One region of the Sporosarcina sp. FSL K6-6792 genome, then DNA from elsewhere that is predicted to be linked to it. Evidence: riboswitches for the same ligand, from Rfam matches in the RefSeq annotation. Region 1 holds a riboswitch; the other holds the start of a gene.

What was found. A riboswitch is a leader RNA that binds a small molecule or an ion and turns the genes downstream of it on or off. The one in region 1 is predicted to bind FMN.
Region 2: another riboswitch for FMN. It lies ahead of MKZ26_RS01025 (ECF transporter S component); the one in region 1 lies ahead of ribD (bifunctional diaminohydroxyphosphoribosylaminopyrimidine deaminase/5-amino-6-(5-phosphoribosylamino)uracil reductase RibD).

The regions. Positions count from the first base shown of each region.
Region 1 is NZ_JBBOSA010000001.1:1,575,799-1,586,846, reverse strand. It holds gene MKZ26_RS07555 (quaternary amine ABC transporter ATP-binding protein) at 1-1,045, shown strand, start outside; gene MKZ26_RS07550 (ABC transporter permease) at 1,038-1,889, shown strand; gene MKZ26_RS07545 (glycine betaine ABC transporter substrate-binding protein) at 1,886-2,785, shown strand; FMN riboswitch at 3,002-3,149, shown strand; partial or broken gene ribD (bifunctional diaminohydroxyphosphoribosylaminopyrimidine deaminase/5-amino-6-(5-phosphoribosylamino)uracil reductase RibD) at 3,134-4,290, shown strand; gene ribE (riboflavin synthase) at 4,297-4,947, shown strand; gene MKZ26_RS07525 (bifunctional 3,4-dihydroxy-2-butanone-4-phosphate synthase/GTP cyclohydrolase II) at 4,961-6,154, shown strand; gene ribH (6,7-dimethyl-8-ribityllumazine synthase) at 6,167-6,631, shown strand; gene MKZ26_RS07515 (amino acid ABC transporter substrate-binding protein) at 6,880-7,719, shown strand; gene MKZ26_RS07510 (amino acid ABC transporter permease) at 7,706-8,407, shown strand; gene MKZ26_RS07505 (amino acid ABC transporter ATP-binding protein) at 8,443-9,177, shown strand; gene MKZ26_RS07500 (ASCH domain-containing protein) at 9,305-9,652, shown strand; gene MKZ26_RS07495 (hypothetical protein) at 9,661-10,104, shown strand; gene MKZ26_RS07490 (RNA polymerase sigma factor) at 10,363-10,872, shown strand; gene lepB (signal peptidase I) at 10,869-11,048, shown strand, end outside.
Region 2 is NZ_JBBOSA010000001.1:230,230-241,277, reverse strand. It holds gene MKZ26_RS01055 (YpdA family putative bacillithiol disulfide reductase) at 1-755, opposite strand, end outside; gene MKZ26_RS01050 (metallophosphoesterase) at 774-1,559, opposite strand; gene MKZ26_RS01045 (LysM peptidoglycan-binding domain-containing protein) at 1,782-2,444, opposite strand; gene MKZ26_RS01040 (RecQ family ATP-dependent DNA helicase) at 2,638-4,074, opposite strand; gene MKZ26_RS01035 (helix-turn-helix domain-containing protein) at 4,074-5,114, opposite strand; gene MKZ26_RS01030 (ferredoxin) at 5,224-5,475, shown strand; gene MKZ26_RS01025 (ECF transporter S component) at 5,680-6,261, opposite strand; FMN riboswitch at 6,471-6,602, opposite strand; gene MKZ26_RS01020 (hypothetical protein) at 6,679-7,911, opposite strand; gene sigX (RNA polymerase sigma factor SigX) at 7,877-8,440, opposite strand; gene MKZ26_RS01010 (ATP-binding protein) at 8,486-10,270, opposite strand; gene MKZ26_RS01005 (response regulator transcription factor) at 10,263-10,982, opposite strand.

The DNA.
Region 1 (11,048 bases):
AACGCTTGTTAGATTACTGAACAGGCTGATTGACCCAACAATGGGCAATATCCTGCTAGACGGTGAGGACATCGTTGGGATGAATAAAGAACAACTTCGTAATGTAAGGCGTAAGAAAATTGGAATGGTATTTCAAAACTTCGCACTCTTTCCCCACAAGACGATTCTTGAAAACGCGGAATATGGCTTAGAAATCCAAGGAGTAGCGAAGGCAGAACGTCAAGTCAAAGCGAAAGAATCCTTAGGACTAGTCGGACTTGCAGGATATGAAGATCAATTCCCTAGCCAGCTGAGCGGAGGCATGCAACAGCGTGTTGGTTTAGCGAGAGCGCTAGCTAATGGACCAGATATTTTGCTGATGGACGAAGCATTCAGTGCGCTTGATCCGTTAATCCGCAAAGATATGCAAGACGAATTATTGCAACTTCATAATGATATGGGGAAAACAATTATTTTCATTACGCATGACTTAGATGAGGCACTTCGTATAGGCGACCGCATTGCATTGATGAAAGACGGGGAAATTGTTCAAGTGGGTACGCCCGAAGAGATATTGATGAGTCCGTCGAATGAATATGTAGAACGCTTTGTTGAAGATGTGGATCTTTCTAAAGTATTGACAGCGGGACATATTATGAAAAAAGCTGAGACGGTTCAAATCGACCGTGGAGCGAGAGTAGCTCTTCGAATGATGAAACAACTTGGGATATCTTCAATTTACGTTGTCGATAAAGCAAAGCGTCTTTTAGGTGCGGTCACGGCCCAAGATGCGAGTTTGGCTATTGAAACAGGGAAGACACTTGAAGAAATAATGATTACCGACCTTCCGATGATTCTTCTGGATACAGTGCTAATCGATCTGTTCGATATCGTATCGACAGCGGTTATTCCGGTTGCAGTCGTTGATGAAAATAACAAGCTACAGGGAATTATTATTCGTGGTGCATTGATTGGTGCATTATCAGGTGATAATCAGTTTATCAATAATAACGGAACTTTCGATTCCGATGAACAAACGGATACGGAGGCGAAGATAAATGGATAAATATTTACCTCGTTTGCCATTTGCGGAGTGGATTGACAATGGAGTCGATTGGCTCGTACTAACTTTCGGTACAGTGTTTGACGGAATTTCAGATTTTCTCAAAGGAATAGTTGAAGGATCAGTGGAATTGCTCGATATCGTGCCATCTATTTTACTTGCCGTGTTATTTGCCTTGCTTGCGTGGTTCGTATCTACTCGCCGCATTGCCATATTTACATTGTTCGGCTTGCTGTTCATCGATTACTTGGGCTATTGGTACCCGATGCTGCAAATGCTGGCACTCGTACTCACCTCTGTATTCTTCGCACTGATAATCGGAATTCCAGTCGGTATTTGGGGATCACAACAAGCGACAGCAAGAAAAATCATCAATCCCTTATTGGATTTGATGCAAACCATGCCGGCATTCGTTTATTTATTGCCAGCTATATTCTTCTTTAACATCGGGGTCGTCCCAGGTGTTGTGGCATCTGTTATCTTCTCAATGCCGCCAACAATTCGTTTGACAATGCTTGGAATAGAACAAGTTCCGAAAGATTTAATCGAAGCGACGGAAGCATTTGGTTCTACAACTTGGCAGAGATTGAGCAAAGTACAAATTCCGCTTGCAAAACCGACAATTATGGCGGGTGTCAATCAAAGTATTATGCTTTCGCTATCGATGGTCGTTATTGCATCGATGGTTGGTGCGCCAGGGCTTGGTGAAGAAGTTTACCGAGCTGTTACACAACTTAAAACGGGTGTTGGTTTTGAAACCGGATTGTCCATCGTTATCGTAGCAATCATTTTAGATCGCATCACGCAACACGCAGGAAAGAAAAAACAAGGGGGAACTAAACTATGAAATTAACAAAAAAAGTATTAGGACTTGGAGCGGTTGCTCTGCTTGCAGTAGGACTTGCTGCATGTGGCAGTGACAAGAATGAAGCAGACGGAGACTCCACGAAAACAGTTGGTGAATCAGTAGACTATAAGATTACAGGTATCGATCCAGGTGCAGGTATCATGGAAGCGACTGAAAAAGTACTTACAGAATATGACCTTACAGATTGGGATCTTACAACAGGTTCAAGTGCGGCAATGACAGCTTCACTGAAAAAAGCTTATGACAAAGAGCAACCGATTATCGTTACAGGTTGGACACCGCATTGGAAATTTGCGAAATACGATTTGAAATATCTTGAAGATCCAAAAGGTGTGTACGGTGGGGAAGAGCAGATCCGTACAATCGGAAGAATCGGATTAGCAGAAGATCTGCCAGAAGCTCACCAAATCTTATCGAAGTTCAACTGGACTGAAGAGGATATGGGAGAAATAATGGTAGCTATTCAAGAAGGTGAAAAAGAAGACGCGGCAGCACAAAAATGGGTTGAAGCAAATGAAGAAAAAGTGGCTGTATGGACAGAAGGCGTTGAAAAAGTGGACGGCGACAAGATCAAACTTGCTTACGTTGCATGGGACAGTGAAATCGCTAGTCATAACGTCATGAAAATTGTTTTAGAAGATATGGGTTATAAAGTGACATTAACACAAGTTGAAGCAGGTCCATTATGGACTGCAGTTGCTGACGGTAGTGCAGATGCATCGCTTGCAGCTTGGATGCCGTTAACTCATAAAACATATGCTGATAAATTCGAAGGTAAATTCGAAGAGCTTGGCGTCAATATGGAAGGTGTCAAAGTCGGTCTTGTGGTACCGAAGTATATGGACATCGATTCAATTGAAGACTTGAAGAAATAAATAATAGAATCTCAGTGTTATTTAAGCGCGAGCAATAGGATAATGAACCCGGAAGAACGCTGTAATATGCAGCGGTTTCCCCGGGTTTATTATATGTTGCAAATGCAATGGTATTCTTATTTCATCATACATAGAAGACTCAGTTCTGTTCAATCAGACTGAGTCTTTTTTGATTTTATGGCAGCAGTATGATAACTTTAAGTCGGCACGTATAAACAAACTCTTCGGGGCAAGGTGAAATTCCTTACCGGCGGTGATCGAGCATAGCTCGTCAGTCCGTGACCCGTCCTTCCTTGCTTGGAAGGCGGTGGAGCTGGTGAAATTCCGGCACCGACAGTTATAGTCTGGATGGGAGAAGTTGTTTGGATATACGTGCTGTGCTTGCAGGCTCTGCCCTTTCAAAAAACGAAAGGGGGAATGCCAATGGACCCTCAACATTATATGAGACTTGCTCTTGAACTGGCGCGTAGTGCACAAGGACAAACCTCGCCCAATCCACTTGTTGGTGCTGTTTGTGTGAAAGACGGCCGGATTTTAGGGACGGGTGCGCACTTGAAAGCTGGGACACCTCATGCTGAAGTGCATGCGCTGGCAATGGCAGGTGCGAATTCTATTGGTGCGGATCTATACGTGGCACTGGAACCGTGTGCCCATACTGGGAAAACACCTCCGTGTACAGATCTCATTATTTCATCTGGAATTCAACGTGTTTTTGTTGCGTCTATCGATCCGAATCCCTCCGTCAATGGAGCGGGAATCGGGCTTCTTAAAGTTGCTGGGATTGAAGTCATTACCGGCATTTTACAGGAAGAGGCAGAGCAGTTAAACCAAGCATTTTTTCATTTCATCAGATACGGGAAACCATACGTTACCTTGAAAGCCACCGCAACTCTTAACGGTAGACTTTCAACGCAGAACGGGGACAGCAAATGGATTACTTCGGCTGCATCACGAACCGATGTCCATCACCTCCGCCATACCCATGATGCTATTTTGGTAGACGTACAAACCGTACTTCACGATAACCCTTTCCTCACCACCCGTTTGCCCCATGGTGGAAAGAACCCAATTCGAATTAATTTAGACCGGCATCTCAGGACGCCAAATCAGCGAATGTTGTTACAGACGGCGCTATAGAAACAGTTATTTTTACTCTCGATTCAACACATTCTGAAACTACTTTTTTTGAACATCCTTTAGTTTCAATTAAAAGGATTTCAGAAAACGTATCTTTTTTGAATGAAGTTTTAAAACGTTTTGCTGATAAAGAAATCATGACAATGTTCGTTGAAGACGGTAGCAAAGTTCATTTCAGTTTCATCAATAAAGGTCTCACAGATGAACTGTATTTGTATATGGCTCCGAAATTAATCGACAACGGTTCTTCATTGTTCATGAATGATACTTGGAACCTAATGGCAGAAAGCGAATCCCTGCGTTTTTTAGATGTGCGACAAATAGGAGACGATTTCAGCTTTCATGCCAGGTTTCTGAAGGAGGATTGACAGTAGTTGTTTACTGGGATTATTGAAGAAGTAGGAACAGTTTCAGCGGTTAGGCCAGCAGCGAATTCATTGCAACTATCAATCCGTTGTAGCAAAGTGCTTAGCGATGTTAAAAAAGGCGATAGTCTGGCCGTGAATGGTGTCTGTTTGACGGTATCAGATTTCTCGAGCAATCAATTTACAGCTGATGTCATGCCTGAAACTGTTAAAGCGACAACGCTTCAAGCATTGCGTACGGGAAGTCCAGTTAACTTAGAACGTGCGATGGCGGCGAATGGTCGTTTCGGCGGACATATAGTCAGTGGACATGTCGATGGCACTGGCGAAATTGTTTCGGTTAGACAAAAAGAAAATGCCATCTATATGGAAATCAGTATCGCAACTAAATTATTGAAGTATTTTATCCCAAAAGGTTCAGTAACTGTGGATGGAACTTCACTTACTGTATTTGGTGTGACGAGTATTGGTTTTATCATCTCATTAATTCCAGTCACGCAAGGTGACTCAATCATCGGCCGAAAACGGGCTGGGGATCGAGTGAACGTAGAATGCGATATGCTCGCGAAATATATAGAACGGCTAATAACTACAGACAAAGAGAATCCAACTGGCGGTTTAACAATGGATACCCTTATCGCCAGTGGATTCCTCAGTTAAGGGGGCAAAGCAGATGTACTCTACCGTAGAAAAAGCAATTGAAGAACTAAAAAAAGGAAAAGCAATTATTGTCGTTGACGACGAAGACCGGGAGAACGAAGGTGACTTTGTTGCACTTGGTGAATTCGCTACACCCGAAATGATTAACTTTATGGCGACGGAAGGCCGTGGATTGATTTGCGTGCCGATAGACGAAGAGAAATCGCGACAGCTTGAACTCGGACTTATGACGGAAAATAATAGTGATGTGCACGGAACTGCATTTACGATTAGCATTGATCATGCGGATTGTCATACTGGAATCTCTGCATTTGAACGGTCGGAAACAGTATTAAGGATGCTAGGGACTGAAGCAGGTCCAACAGACTTTAGAAGACCAGGACATATATTTCCGCTAATAGCGAAGTCTGGCGGCGTCCTAAAGCGCTCTGGTCATACAGAAGCAGCTGTAGACCTCGCGAAGCTCGCGGGAGCAGAACCTGTCGGCGTCATATGTGAAATTATGAACGTCGATGGGACAATGGCGAGAGGTCCACAGTTGAAAGAGATAGCTGAACGATTTGATCTTGTTATCTTAACCATTCAGGAACTAATTGCTTATCGTCGCATCAATGAAAAACTTGTTGAGCGCATTGTAGATATTAGTCTGCCAACAGATTTTGGAGATTTTAAAGCAGTCGCTTTCGTTGAAAAAGAAACAGGGAATGAACATATTGCTTTGGTAAAAGGTGATATCGAAGATGCTGAAAATGTACTCGTCCGCGTTCATTCGGAATGTTTGACAGGCGATGTCTTTGGCTCATATCGATGTGATTGTGGTCCGCAACTTCAAGCTGCACTTGCACAGATTGAAAAAGCCGGAAGAGGCGTCTTACTCTATATGCGTCAGGAAGGTCGTGGAATAGGTCTCGTCAATAAAATGAAGGCCTACAAGCTGCAGGAAGAAGGATACGATACTGTTGAAGCCAATGAGAAATTAGGATTTCCAGATGACCTTCGAGATTATGGCATCGGTGCACAAATACTGCGGGATCTCGGTTTAACGTCGATTCATCTTCTGACGAACAACCCGCGTAAAATTGCTGGAATAGCAGGACACGGGTTAGAAATAACAGAGCGCATTCAAATCGAAATGCCTGTTAAAGTGGAGAACAAAATTTATATGGAAACAAAGAAAAATAAAATGGGACACTTATTGCATAATTGAGGGGGAATAATGATGAGAACAATTTATGAAGGACATTTAGTTGGAACAGGGCTTAAAGTTGGAATCGTGGTAGCAAGGTTCAATGAATTCATTACAGGAAAATTACTAAGCGGAGCGGAAGATGCATTGCTTCGTCACGGAGTAGCCGACAGTGATATCGCGGTTGCTTGGGTGCCAGGTGCCTATGAAATTCCGCTAATAGCGAAGAGGATGGCGGCTTCCGGTAAGTTCGATGCAGTTATCACACTTGGTACAGTTATCCGCGGAGCAACACCGCATTTCGACTATGTATGTAATGAAGTGGCTAAAGGGGTCGCGGCCATCAATCTGCAGGAAGGCATCCCGGTTATTTTCGGTGTCTTGACAACAGACACGATTGAACAGGCAATTGAACGTGCGGGAACGAAAGCCGGCAATAAAGGATGGGATGCAGGGAATGCAGCGATTGAGATGGCGAATTTGTTGAAACAGATATAATCGTTGATAAATAGAAGGCACAGTTTTCGGTTATCCGGAAACTGTGCCTTTTTTAATATTTCAACACCCGCGTACATGTTAGTTAAGGAAATGTAGTAATAGAGTGAATAATGAGGTTAGTTTTGGGGATTCCGAGGTATAAAGAATAAAGGAAAGGTTTTTTGAGGAAACTATTTTTTGACGAAGTGCATACAATGTTGTATGATGCTAATAACCAAGTAAGTTAATATGAATTAAGGAGAATGGGTATGAAGAAATTTAGTTTACGCGTAATTCTACTATTTACAGCAATCATTTTACTTGCTGCATGCGGAAACGCTAATAAAGGAAATACAAGTGGTAGTGAAGAGTCTAAAGGAAACAGTGATTCAGGAAAGAAAACGGAAGATTTACTTGTGAAAATACAGGATGAAGGCAAGTTAACAATCGGGACAGAAGGAACATATCCACCATTTACATTCCATGATGATAAAGGGGAACTTACAGGTTTTGACGTTGAAATCGCAAGAGAAATAGCGAAACGACTCGGGGTAGAGCCTGTATTTCTAGAAACGCAATGGGATGCGATTTTCGCAGGGCTTGACTCTAAACGGTTCGATATGATTGCAAACCAAGTAGGGATTCGTGAGGACCGTATTGAGAAATATGACTTTTCGGAACCGTACATTTCATCATCTGCAGTCCTCATTACAAATACTAGTAATAAAGATGTGACAAGCTTTGAAGATATTAAAGGGTTAAAGTCTGCGCAGTCATTAACGAGTAACTATGCAGACACTGCAAGATCTTACGAGGCTGAAATTGTGGGTGTTGAAGGATTTAACCAAGCTATTGAGCTCATCAATTCCAAACGTGTAGATGTAACGATAAATGATAATTTATCTTTCTTAGACTTTATGAAGCATAAACCAGATGCACCTGTCCAAATTGTGGCGACAGCAGATGACGTTTCACAAAGTGGTTTAATGTTTAGAAAAGGTAATGAAACACTTGTTAACGAAGTAAATAAAGCACTAAATGCAATGATTGAAGACGGAACATACTTAAAAATCTCCGAGAAATGGTTTGGTGAAGATGTCCTTAACTAATATTTTAGCTAACCCAGAGAAAGTACAAAGACTTCTAGATATTGCCCTAACATCCCTTTGGCCATTGCTGGAGGGAGCTCTTTACTATACGCTTCCTTTAACGTTTCTTTCTTTTTTCTTTGGAATTATTCTTGCAGTATTAACTGCGTTAGGAAGAATATCAACAAGCAAGCCGCTACAAATTATCGCAAGAATTTATGTATCTGCAATTCGTGGAACGCCTTTACTCGTACAACTATTTATTTTGTTTTTCGGATTGCCAACGGTCGGAATAGTTATAGATCCATTTCCAGCCGCCGTCTTCGGATTTTCATTGAATGTAGGGGCGTATGCTTCAGAAGTAATTCGCGCAGCAATACAGTCGATACCGAAGGGACAGTGGGAGGCAGCACATACGATTGGCATGAACTATACTCAAACGCTTAGGCGAATCATTCTACCGCAAGCAACGAGAGTATCTATCCCGCCTTTATCGAATACATTTATTAGTCTTGTGAAAGATACATCGCTGGCATCGCTTATTTTAGTGACAGAAATGTTTAGAAGGGCTCAAGAAATCGCTTCTGCAAACTATGAGTTTTTATTACTTTATACTGAAGCGGCGATTATCTATTGGCTCATTTGTTTTATCCTTTCCTTAATTCAAGACAGAATTGAACATCGGCTGGATCGATATGTGGCTAAGTGATAAGTTGAAAAAACAACTGTTAGAAGGTGCAAACTATGATTTCAATAAAAGGCTTGTATAAAAAGTTCGGGGACCTTGAAGTGTTAAAGGGAATCGATTTGGATGTGAATAAAGGAGAAGTCGTAGTTGTCATAGGTCCATCAGGCTCTGGTAAAACGACACTACTTAGATGTTTGAATATACTGGAAGTCCCGACAGCTGGGACTATAACTCTTGATGGCCACGAAGCAGACTTTTCTAAACGTGTGGCAAAAAAAGAAATTGACTATTTTAGAAGTGAAACAGGTATGGTGTTTCAGAATTATAATTTGTTTCCTCATAAGACTGCTCTTGAAAATGTGATGGAAGGGCCAGTCATCGTAAAAAAAGAAGCTAAAGATGTAGCACGGAAAAAAGCTGAGAACTTGTTAAATAAGGTTGGATTAGGTGATAAGTTCGACTTCTATCCTTTTCAACTATCAGGGGGGCAGCAGCAGCGGGTAGGGATTGCAAGGGCGTTGGCATTGGAACCAAAAGTAATGCTGTTTGATGAACCTACATCTGCGCTAGATCCTGAATTAGTCGGTGAAGTGCTGCAGGTCATGAAAGATCTTGCCAATGAAGGAATGACCATGGTTGTCGTTACACACGAAATGCGTTTTGCACAAGACGCAGCCGACGAAGTTATTTTTATAGATAATGGAAAAGTAGTTGAGCGAAATAAACCGAGCGAACTATTTACAAATCCAAAAGAAGAACGAACCCGACAGTTTTTGAACTTAATTTCATAACTAAAATATACGAAAAGATAGCCGATACGCTTGGTTATCTTTTTTGTCTCAGATCGAGAACCTCGCTAAAATTGTTAACAATAGTTATGATAGAGGAGATGTTATTTTATGAAATGAGGCGATTTACATGAGTGAACAATCAAATGTAGTACTACCTAAAAAAACGTGTACGATTGAAAAGCTAGTTACGATACCCAAAGATGTTAAAAAAGTGCTGAATGGCGAAAAGACAGCTACTCGCCGTAATGGTGTTTATGCAGATCTTGGTGAAATTATGGTACTCGACGGTAAAGAGTTTAAAGTAGATACAATTTATTCACAGACGCTCGGCGAAATGACGGACGAACATGCACAACAAGAAGGTTACACAACGATGGAAGAATACAAACAATCTATTCTCGCGATGCATGATAAAATGCCATGGTTACCGACGATGAGTGTTTGGGTGCATGAATATAGCCCAGTAGAGAAATGATGTTCTGAATGAATTCAGGAATCTATGGCGCGATTGTCTTTTTGCATGTTATCAGTGCTGTCCTTGCCATAGGTCCATTATTTCTATTGATGCCGATTATTAAGCGAGTGCGTGGCGTTGAAACGGACATTGAGCAAGTCTACTTGTCTATTATCAATGTCATCATTCGCTTGGTCATGCATGCAGGACATGTTCTCGTCTACACGGGTGTCCTTCTATTGGTATTTGGACCTTGGCCATGGTATACGTCATGGGTAATCATGACGCTTGCTGTTTTGCTACTATCTGGAGTTTTCCTAGCAAGAGGATTCACGGTTGTGCTACGAAGATTTAAGAATCCAGATGCTGATAAAAATAAGATACTTGATCGTTTAAATGGTACTTCATGGCTCTATATCGGCCTTATGCTAATCATGCTCTGGCTCATGGTTCAAAAACCGATGCTTTGGTAGATAACCCGCGATACATAGGAAAAGACGTGCATCTAACTGGTGCATGTCTTTTTTGATATTTAATTCTACAAGCATTTTGCCATAGATTATGGCAATCGATGAAACTGTCATGGCAAGTACGCGAACTGTCATAGCGATCGTCAAAACTGTTGGGATGAGTCAACCTATAACCACTTGTAGGTAAAGCAGGCACATTATTTCATATTTTCGACTCCTTTTTGAAAGTAGTTCGTCTAGTAATGGGGAGGGGGCGGGGCAGTGGAGCAAAGTCTAGAACAGCTTTATGTAGAATATAGTGATCGCATTTATCGATATATCTTTTTACAAGTCCGTCAGAAGGAGTTGGCGGAAGATCTGACCCAAGAAACTTTTTATAGAGCGTTCAAAAATATTCATTCGTTTAATAAACAAGCTAGTATGTTGACATGGCTATTGAAGATAGCTAGAAATGCTACGTATGATCATTTCAGGCGGAAAAGGATCATTCGATTTTTCAGTCTTGATAAAGATCTGAATGTGGATACAAGCAATCTTTCGCCGGAAGATGAATTACTGAAAAAGGATATGACTGTAAGGTTGTACAATGCGCTAGCTAGTTTGAAGCCAACCTATCGTGACGTCCTTATTTTACGGAAAATCAACGAAAGCTCGATCAAAGAAACAGCATATATCTTAGGGTGGACTGAGACAAAGGTGAAATCAACAATGGTGCGGGCATTTGCTGCGCTGAAAAAAGAAATGTACAGAATGGAGGGGGAGAACGGATGAATGACTTCGATGAATTTGATGGTGAGTTTAACGAGTTGAAGGATGTTGATAGATTCGAAACTGATCGAATGATTAGCTTGGAGAAAGTCATTGCTAAAAGTGGGAAAAAGAAATTTAACATGCTCCCACTAATTTTTTCTAGCTTTGCCATCTTTGCTGTTGGACTATTTTTAATG
Region 2 (11,048 bases), 1.3 Mb from region 1:
GGATGATAGCCAATCATTGCGAAGACATAATCATTTTCAATGTCAAACAATTCCCCTGCGATATCAATCGTGACGGAAGCATCCGTGATTTTGACAACATCCGCATTAAAATGCATGGCAATTTCACCACTACGAACAAGGCTATCGAAACCAGGTAAAATCCAGGGCTTAACACTTGGTGAATAATCGGAACCGCGGTAAACAACTGAAACCAGTGCCCCAGCACGTTCCAATTCGAGAGCAGCATCGATGGAAGAGTTCTTTCCTCCAATTACAACCACTTTTTTTCTGAAGTAAGGATGTGCCTCTTCAAAATAGTGGAAGACATTCGGGAGGTCCTCCCCTTCAATACCGAGTTGATTTGGATTGTCGTAATAGCCAGTCGCAATTACCACATTGGTTGCTAAATACTCGTCTTTATCCGTCAAAACACGGAATCCCGTACTTATTTTCGCAACATCCTCTACCTTTTCAAAACTATTAATAGGAATTTCTTTCAGTTCCGCAACTTTCCGGTAATAAACAAGTGCGTCATTCCGCTTCGGTCTATCTATAGCCGTGATAAATGGAATATCCCCTATAGACAACTTCATACTTGAACTAAAAAACGTCTGATGCGTCGGATAATGATAAATCGAATTGACTATATTGCCCTTTTCGATAACTAGAACATCCAGTCCCTGTTTTTGCAGCTCTATTGCTGCTGACAGGCCACATGGACCTCCCCCTACTACTATTACATCTTTTTGTATCATTTTATTTAATACACTCCTTTAGTACACTTCTCCATAATTTATGACGATGACGTGACATTCAGGCGCCGCACCAAGCCTCAGTGGCAACGTAGACGTGCCGTATCCATTACTGATTAGCTTCGCTCTACCCTTCTTCAATCGGAACGATCCTTTTTCCTGTAGACCGTATTTCCCGATTCGAATTTGTCCGCCATGTGTGTGCCCCGCAAGCATCAATCGAGGCTCATATAACTGCTCCACTTTCCTAAAAAGCGAAGGCGTATGCGTGACCAAAATAACATTGTCATACTGACTGACAACACGGAGGGTCGAGTCAATATCGACATTACGACTTGACGGATCGTCCGTTCCAGCTATACCCCAACGCGGATGTCCAGGAATAACACTACTTTCGTTGTCAAGGATTTTCCCGCCATAACGAGTAATAATCTCTCGCATTTCTTCTTCTCCAACTTCACGGTCATTATTACCCCAAACATAAAATAACGGTCCCAATTGCGCTAACTTACGGATATTTTCAGCTATCCGTACTAGTGGTACTCCTCTTTCAGCTAGATCACCGCCAATGATAACAATATCGATATCATGGGCAGATTGAACTTTCGCCAGCAATTTATCATCGATTTTACGCCGATGGATATCTGAAATGAAAAATACCGACATTTTTTTGTCAGCCTGACTATCAGACGCAACATTCATATTATGGTAAATAACATTCCGTCTTCTAGCACTCATAAACATATATATTAAAAATCCAATCATCAGCGAAACAGATGACCATATCATTTTATTAACCGTAATCATGCCCACCCTTCATAAGATAAGCGCAAAGTGCCATGTAGATGCGACAGGCTTAGGGCGGACCGGCGAAGCGGCATTCTTTTGCCGATTAGCCGGGCTCACTTATGACCCGAACGTCTGGCGCTTGGAGCTTGACACAGTTCCGTGTCAAAAAACCCAGATTTCCCTATTATCATAAGAAAAAGGCAAAGAATCTATACTTCGCCTTGTTCATACTGCTATTCCTCAAGGAATGACAAGTCGCTGTCCAACCCCAATTTCATTCGATGTTAAGCCGTTTGCGCTTTTGATTTTTTCGACGCCTCCACCGTTACCATAATATTTCAAAGAAATACGATAAAGGTTTTCATTACTACCAACCGTATGCGTTTTTGCTACTGGTTTAGACTCCGGTTTTACTTCCGGTTTCTTCTCCGGCTTCGTTTCTACTTTTACTTCTGGTTTCTTTTCTGGTGTTGGATTGACATTCACTACTGGTTTAGATACTGGCTTCTCCTCAACTTTTGCTTCAGCTTCAGTTTTCACAGCACTCTTTTCGTCCTCATTACTAGTTGCATTTTTTTCATCGTCTTTATCAGCATCGGCAGTTTTTTCAACTGGCTTTTCACTGTTCATTTCAAAGAGCGTGCCGGTTTCCCCACCTTTTGCTGACGTACGATCACCCGGAGTATAAAAATCGGAAATAATATACACTAAAATGAGTACCGGAATAAGTGTGAATAACCCAAGAATAACATTAATCATCGTATGGCTGGATTTCTTTTTAGGTTTACGACCTTTCCTATGCAATTCGCTACGCGATGGAAGCTTGCTAACCTCATGACCATCGTCTAGACCGATTTCCTTCCTGTGCTCTTCAAAGTCAGTCTTATAATCATCATTTTTCATCGCTACATTCTCCTATCACATCGTGCTATTCTTTCATTATGACGAATTTTGTCGTAAAAATCAAATACACCTTGCTGTATTTGCACCAACAGGATATTGGTTACTCAGAGGGGCGATTGAACTGCAACTTTCCTTGTTCCACGAGTCATCAGGCATAGTTCTTCAGAATGAAGTTAAATGGACAACAGATTTGTTATCCAAGAAGCCCCGTCAACCTTTCCTCCCAATCCACCATTCGTTTATCCAACACGATTGTTTTTTGTACATCAAGCTTTAGACCATCCGCTGTTCCACAAACCGAACAGCAAAACTTCGGTTTCATTCCACATGCCTCGCCGAAAAAACCTAAAATCTCTTCCCGAATACATCTTTCAGAATGAACTAATCGAAGCATCGTCTGTAGTTGCTCTTCTTTTTCACGTATCAATTCAGACATACGAATAATGACATCTTCAATCGGCATCCGTTCGATGTAGTAGTCTATGACACGTTTTCCTGTTTCGCTAATCCGTGCCAGTTCAGCTGCTTCAGCAGGCGGATAATTCTCTATGAGAAGACTTTTATAGTGCTTGATTTCCCATTCTTGAGGGAGATCGTCTTGGATAATGAAACGCGTTCTTCCTTCGTCATCGGACGAAAAAAGTAACGTCGCTGCCGCTAAATCACCATCACGTCCCGCACGCCCCACTTCCTGAATGTAACTTGCGATAGCTTGAGGTACATGTTCATGGATCACTTGACGGATATCGTCTTTATGTATACCCATTCCAAACGCATTTGTAGCACATATCCAGCTAATTTCACCAGTGATAAATTGTTCCTGAATGAACGCTCGATCTTCTTGCTCTTTGCCGGCGTGATAAGATGCCACAGAAACACCCTCCAGCTGAAGAAGCTGAGATAGTTCATCAGCCCGCTTTCGCGATGCCACATAAATGATTCCAGGACCCGCCGTCGTTACGATACGGTTCTTAATCCAATCCGTTTTCATCATCCCATTATCAACTTTGACAATTGAATAAGAAATATTAGGGCGGTCCAACGAATGTTGATGAATTGCAGGCATTTGAAGTTGCAGATACCTGCAAATATCAGCCTTTACTTTATCATCGGCCGTTGCGGTAAGAGCCAAAATACCTGGTCGATTCAATCCTTCAAAAAATTCTCCTAGCCGCAAATATTCTGGTCTAAAATCAAATCCCCATTGAGAAATACAATGAGCCTCATCAACAACAATTAACGACAACTGAATGTTACGTAAATGAGCAGTCACATTTTTTTGCAACAACATTTCAGGTGATATGAAAATGAACTTATAGCGGCCTAATTCCTCCATTATCCTGTTTTTCTCAGAATAAGAAAGAAATGAGTTTAACGCAACAACCCTTTTTTCACCGTTCCTTTTCATGATTGCCACCTGGTCTTCCATCAACGCAACGAGTGGTGAAACGATTAAGACAGTACCTTCAAGTACATAGGCAGGTAATTGGTAGCAAAGTGACTTCCCTATACCTGTAGGTAAAATTGCAATCGTGTCCTTACCCGCAATCACATCTCGAATGACATCTTCTTGGCCTGCCCTGAATTGATCAAAACCGAATCTCTCTTTTAATAATTTGTGAATAGCCATTAGTTGCCCCCTCCCGTCCGCGCACCTAAGATGAGACGAAGTTGAAAATAGGAAAGCGTTTCGAATTCAGATTTCAGCAAGCGAAGTCTACGGGTTCCAATTTCCTTCACTTTTCCAGCTACTGCTTCTGCATCTTCCTCAGAAACAAACTGTGTTAGCGGAAATTCTGTATCATTAATAGACATTTCTACAAAATGATCTTCAATTGTACTCTGTTTCAAGTTGCGCGCCATCGCAATTTCTTCAAGAGAAAAGCCACGATCAAAAAGTTGCTTCGTTTTTACAGAGGAATCCGTCAAATATGTCGAAACCTTGACGCTTTCAGCTATTTTTCGCAAAAAAGGCAAATCAGGAGACAGAATAATGACAGCAAGCATCATATGTAGACCTTCTATAAATAGTAGACGGATATCGAATGGATTTAGTTTCAAATTATCTGCTAACTGATCCCATGTCCAGCCTGTCAGTCCGAAACCACTTAAGCGATGAGTGATAATTGTTTTTTGTCTTTCATCCATTTCACTTCGAGTAATACATAGCCGAATTTCTTCGCTGACGCCTTTAGCAAATACTGGATCACTGATTCGCTGATTATGTAGTAGCATTTTAACAAAAGTTTGAATATCACGGTCTTTTTGAGCGGGCATAAACGATTTTTCCTTTGCTTTGAAATTCGAAACCGTCTGCACAACAAGCGATAACCTTCCGAAAAAAATCATTTCTCTCCCTCTATAATCCCAGCCGTTAAATCGGTAGGACGGTAATTTGCCAACTTCCACGCGACCTTGCTCCGTCAGTTTGACGAAAGAATCATCCATTGTTGAGATGAAACCCCTATCACTTAACTGTTTAGCTGCCTCATCGAATCGTTCAGCTGTCAGTTTTGGTACAATACCAAAGAATTCCTTCAAACCGTAGTATTCAACATCTTGCAGTGTTTGTCCCGATCGTTTGCCACGTAATAGGTGAAGTCCCGCATAGATTGTTCGTTCACCGTCTATTCTGCCTATGATGGTTAATAGTATTGAAGATAGTTTCATTTTGAATTCCTCCGATTAACAAATGTTTTTTGTTGAAAACTCTTGTCAACATCATTAGAATGAAAGGTGAAGTAAATTGTTTGTACGGAGAAAAGAGGAGAGAAAGACTATGCCTAAATATACAATCGTTGATCAGGATACATGTATAGCGTGTGGTGCGTGTGGAGCTGCTGCCCCGGATATATACGATTATGATGATGAAGGAATTGCTTATGTTATCCTCGATGATAACATGGGAACAGCTGAAGTTCCAGAAGAACTGATGGAAGACCTAGAAGACGCTTTCGATGGCTGTCCAACCGATTCTATCAAAACCGCCGACGCACCATTTGATGGCGATGCACTTAAATACGAAGATTAACTAGGCAATCGCCGTCGATAACAGAAGTCGCTTTAAAACTACGACAACTTGTCGTGCGGGCTTCCAGACAGACGTTACTCTACAATAGTGTTAAAGACTCGTGAGTGGCTCTACCAATTGGCTGAGAGACCATTGTCACGAAGCTAGATAAATCGAACGTAGAAAGGTCGTCCCGGTATTTTCCGGGACGACCTTTCTTTTATATTATGAAGTTAATTGGGTACGCTGTTGTGCAATCCATTTTTTCATACTCTTGAAAAGCAGCATGGAAATAATCATTAGCATAATTCCCTTGATCAAGTTAAATGGTAGAACTCCTAAAACAATAAAAGTAGCTAACTCATTCCCTGCCATGGCTGGGAAATTCATGAAATACGTATACATTGGTAAAAACAGTAGGTAATTCAAGACACTCATGCCAATAGCCATCGAGACAGTTCCAGCAATGAGGCCTCCCGCTAGACCAATAGATGTTTTAAATTTATTAAAGATAAAATAAATCGGCATTATGAAAAGCACGCCTGTTGCAAAGTTTGCAATTTCACCAACAGGAACACCTGTCGGGCTACCTGACATGAACCAGTGCATAATATTTTTGAGCAGTTCGACCGCAATACCTGCTACAGGTCCCATCGTCATTATTGCCAAAACCGCTGGAATCTCACTGAAATCAATTTTCAGGAATCCAGGTAGTGCAGGTAATGGGAAGTTAAACTGCATCAAAACAGTTGCAATACTCCCTAACATCGCGATGAGAATCATCTTTCGCAACTTTTTGTTATTCATTTGTTCCTCTCTCCTTTTGCGATTCACTTCAAAAGAGGAAAGGCCGTTCCATCTTGTTTATGTCGACAAAAAATCCCAAAAGCAAATAAGCTCGAGGGATTTGAAAGGTATACTCAAATAGAGAGTAGAAAAGAGATTGTTTCTTTCTCTTTTAACCCACATTTAAATAAGCACCTCTTTTTGTAGACAACACAAAAAGATGGCCGCACCTTCACCTTCTCCCATCCAGACTATACTGTCGGCTCCGGAATTACACCGGTATCAGCTGTTAAGCTCGCGGGCTTGGAAAGTGACTTTCCTTTACCGCCGGTCGGGAATTACACCCTGCCCCGAAGATGAATCAATATTTTGTTACAACCTTATTGTATACAAAAAAAAGACCTTTGTAAACAAGGCTGTTTACAAAGGTCTTTCTATTTACTTCAATATAAGTGGTAGTGGATTAGATCCAACCGGTACCGGTAAAGGCTGGCTGAAGTTAAAACCGTTCCATTCTTCTTGAACGACATTTTCGAATTGAAGCTGTTCACCAAATTCAGCTGCTGTCAGGAGCATGCCCTCAACCATTTGCATCGCTTTTTCCGGCTCCATCGCGTCCAAATCCAGCGGTTGTGTGAATTTGATGGTCGTCAATTTGTCATCTGCCTTTACTTCAAAATTTAAAGTACTTGGAATGACTGGCTTGAAAACATCATTCGGCTTCACTTTCATCTGCTGTAATGCCTCGTTCAACGATGGCTGCTGTTGTGAAAAGTTCGAAGTAAGAAACTGCTGTCCATCTTGTTGTTCAAACATATAGTAATTCAAATGATTACGACCACTTTTCAAAATCAACGGTGTGCTCGGTTGACCTACTTCAGAGAACATGGTAGCAGTTCCATCCTCGTTCTCAAATCGGACCTCCTGATAACCGTAAAACGTATCTTGTAAAGAGTCGAGATAGACTTCCATCGATCCCGAACCTATGTCATAACCATGACCTTGCGGTAGTCGGTGGATAATTACATGATCATCTGCAGCTATGTCGCCTTTATAAGGATGATACTCTTGAAAACCTAGCGCACTTTCATCGAGACGATCCGCATATTTTTTGTACAAATCATAACTCGTTGGCTCCAAGAAACCAATATCCTCCTTGATTTGACTGTTCGGAATGATAAATGTAACGGCAATGCTTAAAGCTTGATCACCTGCAAGACCTAAATGGAATAGTGTACTATCGGTAACGTCTTCGGAGTAGACAGCAAAATGGTGTGTCTTCCCTGTTTCAGATGCCATCTTAGTGGAAAATCCATCCATTGTGCCCATTTCCGCTTCTTCATCCGTACTCGATTCATTTTCCAAACTCGCACCTCTTGCAGAAGGTTCGGCGTCCTCACTTTGCATCATTTTATTGTCGGTACTTTGGTCCTTCATTGATAATTCATTTTCACCAAACATAGAAGGAACCAACAGGCCGATAACAAGCAAAGCAGCAACAGCGACAAGTGCTGGCATCCATTTCTTTGATTTTTTACGGTGAGGCGTATTCAGCCGTTCATCTTGCTTCAGCCGTGCCAGTATTTCCGACATTGGACGATTATCTGATATGTCAGGCACATCACCGAGGAGTTTTTCAATCTTGTTGTCGTTCCAATCTTTGTGGGTCATCTAGTTTCCCCCCTTCTGTCGGAAGAGCATTCAATTTCTTTTGTAATGCTTTGATCGCCCTATGTTGTGTTGTCTTCACTTTGCCTTCTGTCCAGCTAAGAATTTCAGCTGTTTCAGCTATGGAAAGATCTTGGAAATAGCGCATGATGATAACCATTTTCTGATCACCAGTACATGTATTAAGTGCTTGCAGCAGCTCTTGCATCTCTTCACTGAGTGATACGATTTCTTCCGGCAGGATACCTGTCGATACGAGTTCGCTCTTTTCCCAGTCGAACTTATCGAACAGATGCTTTTTACGAACTGTATTTTTCCTGAAATGGTCGATTGCTACATTTTTAGCAATTGAAAAGAGCCATGTCTTCTCGGAACTTTTCCCCTCAAAACCGGCGTAAGCACGCAGTACCCTCACATAGACTTCATGCATGAGGTCCTCAGCATGGTCACGGTCTCTCGTCAAATAGATAAGAAACTTGAACACATCCTGATGGTACTGTTCGTAAAGCCGATGGAAAACGGAGTCGTCCATGAAATTCCCCCGTTCTATCAATTAGTCGTATTTCAAGCTATTAAGTTACATCTTTTTTAAAGGCAATATACAACTGAAAATTGTTCCTTCAGTGTCACCTTTTGTTGCAGCGATTTTGCCACCATGTGAGTCGATAATACTTTTGGCGATGGCGAGACCAAGACCTGTTCCGCCTTTTCCTCTAGTTCTCGCTTTATCCGCTTTGTAAAATCGTTCGAAGATATACGGTAAATCCTCTTGCGGAATTCCAACACCTGTATCCGTCACTGTTATTTCAATCATATCAACTTGTTTTTGTATTCCGAGTTTAACACTTCCCCCATCAGGTGTATGGCGGATTGCATTGTCTATTAAATTCGTCAATACTTGCTCCATACGGTCTTCATCTACATTTGAAATGAGTACTGTATCTTCCAAGAATTCGAAAGTCAAATCGACATTTGCTTCACGCGCAACTTGCATGAATTTATTGACTATCCGGTCGAGAAAAGGAATCATCGATAGATCGTCTTTGTAAAGTCGCATATGTCCTGATTCCATCCTTGCGAGATCGAGAAGATCCGTCACAAGTCGGCCCATCCTTTTCGATTCATCGTGTATGATCTGTACCATTTCGTCGCGCTCTTCATCACTTGTTATAACTCCATCAATAATGGCTTCACTATACCCCTGCAACATAGATATCGGTGTCCGAAGTTCATGAGATACGTTTGCTATGAAGTCGGATCTAAGTTTCTCAAGCTTATGCTGATCTGTCATATCACGTAATACAGCAACTGCCCCACGAATACTATTTCCGCTATACAACGGGCTAATAGAGATTCCATAAAACTGTCCACCTAATTCTAATTCATCGTCAACTTCCTCAGCGAACGTAATAACATGTTCAAGCATATGAAAAATCGCCGGTGGGATATGATGGTTACCCTCTTGTGCGCCATTTTTAAAATACCAATTCTGCAATAACTGTTCAGCTTGTGGATTACTTAGCAGGATTGTATAATCTCGATTAAATGTAATGACTGCATCAGTCATCGATGTAAGGATGCTTGAAAGCTGCTCTTTATCCTGATTAATAAGTTCAACGTGGTATTTAAGCTGTCTACCCATCTGATTGAATGCAGTTGCAAGCTGGCCAATTTCATCATTTTGCATTACAGGCAATCTTGTATCGAAATTCCCTTTCGATAATTCAAATGCCGCCTGCCTCAATCCACGTAAAGGCGAAGTAATTCTTGTTGACAGGAAAAAGGCAAAAAATGTTGTTAAAATAAAGGCAATAAATGCTGATAAGAATACGATACGTGTAGTACTTTCTGTTGTCCTATGGACGGCTTCAAGGCTTTGATAAATGATAACTGAGCTACCGAGTTGCTCTCCTTTTTCAAGTGGATAGGATAGAACAAGGTATTGTTCCATGACATTCTCTTCATTAATCGAAGGTAAAATCATCTCTTTTACAACTTGTTTATTATTCTTTTCAGCGGCGTAAAACATGGATTCATAGAGCACTTTATTTTCTATTCTATCCTTGTTCAATCCTTTATGAAATGAATGCGTAACTTCCCCATTGGTATCGACAATCATCGCATTCGTTTCGTCGTCAAGAATGTCATCAATAATCAAGTTCATCGAAGTTTGACTTTCGTGATCATTAACAATTTTCCCGATCGTTGTTGCTTCCCTTCGCAATGATTCCTCAGCCTGTTGTGTATGGAAGTCATCTAGGAATTCAAGGAGCAAGGCCGTAACAATAAATAATACAAAAGAAACGAGAAGCAATATGGTTGCCCATAGCTTCCCGACAATTGAATTCCATATTCTATTCATTAGGAATCTCGAACTTGTAACCGACTCCCCAAACAGTAACAATCATTTTTGCTGCTTGTTCAGAAACGCGGCTTAGCTTTTCACGTAGCCGTTTGACATGCGTATCTACTGTACGAAGATCTCCGAAAAATTCATAATGCCACACTTCTTTTAACAGCTGCTCTCTGTCGAATACTTTGTCAGGCGACTTCGCAAGAAAATAGAGCAATTCGTACTCTTTCGGCGTCAGCCCGACTTCTTCTCCTTCAGCTGTAACCCGGTGTGCATCGTGATCTATCGTTAATTGAGGGAAGACGACCAAGTCCTTCGATGTAGATGATGAAGCGGCACCTGGGAACGTAACAGACCTTCTAAGAATTGCTTTAACCCGCAGAACAACTTCACGCGGACTAAAAGGCTTCACTATGTAATCATCAGCTCCAGACTCAAAACCAGTTACTCTGTCTGACTCTTCGCCTTTTGCCGTCAGCATCATGACAGGCGTCATAATTTTCTTTTCTCTCAGTTCTTCTAGCACTTCTAATCCATCTTTTTCAGGCATCATTAAATCGAGTAAAATACAATCATAGTTATTCACAAGCGCTTTTTCGAGTGCATCCGCGCCATCGACAGCCTCTTCGACTTCATACCCTTCACGAGTAAGATACATATTTAACAGACGACGGATTCTTTCCTCGTCGTCTACTACTAACAACGTCACTTTTTCTTCCATAAATGATTACCCCTTTCAACTAGCTACTATCTTCATTGTACAAGTCGTTGTGCAAAAAAGAAACAG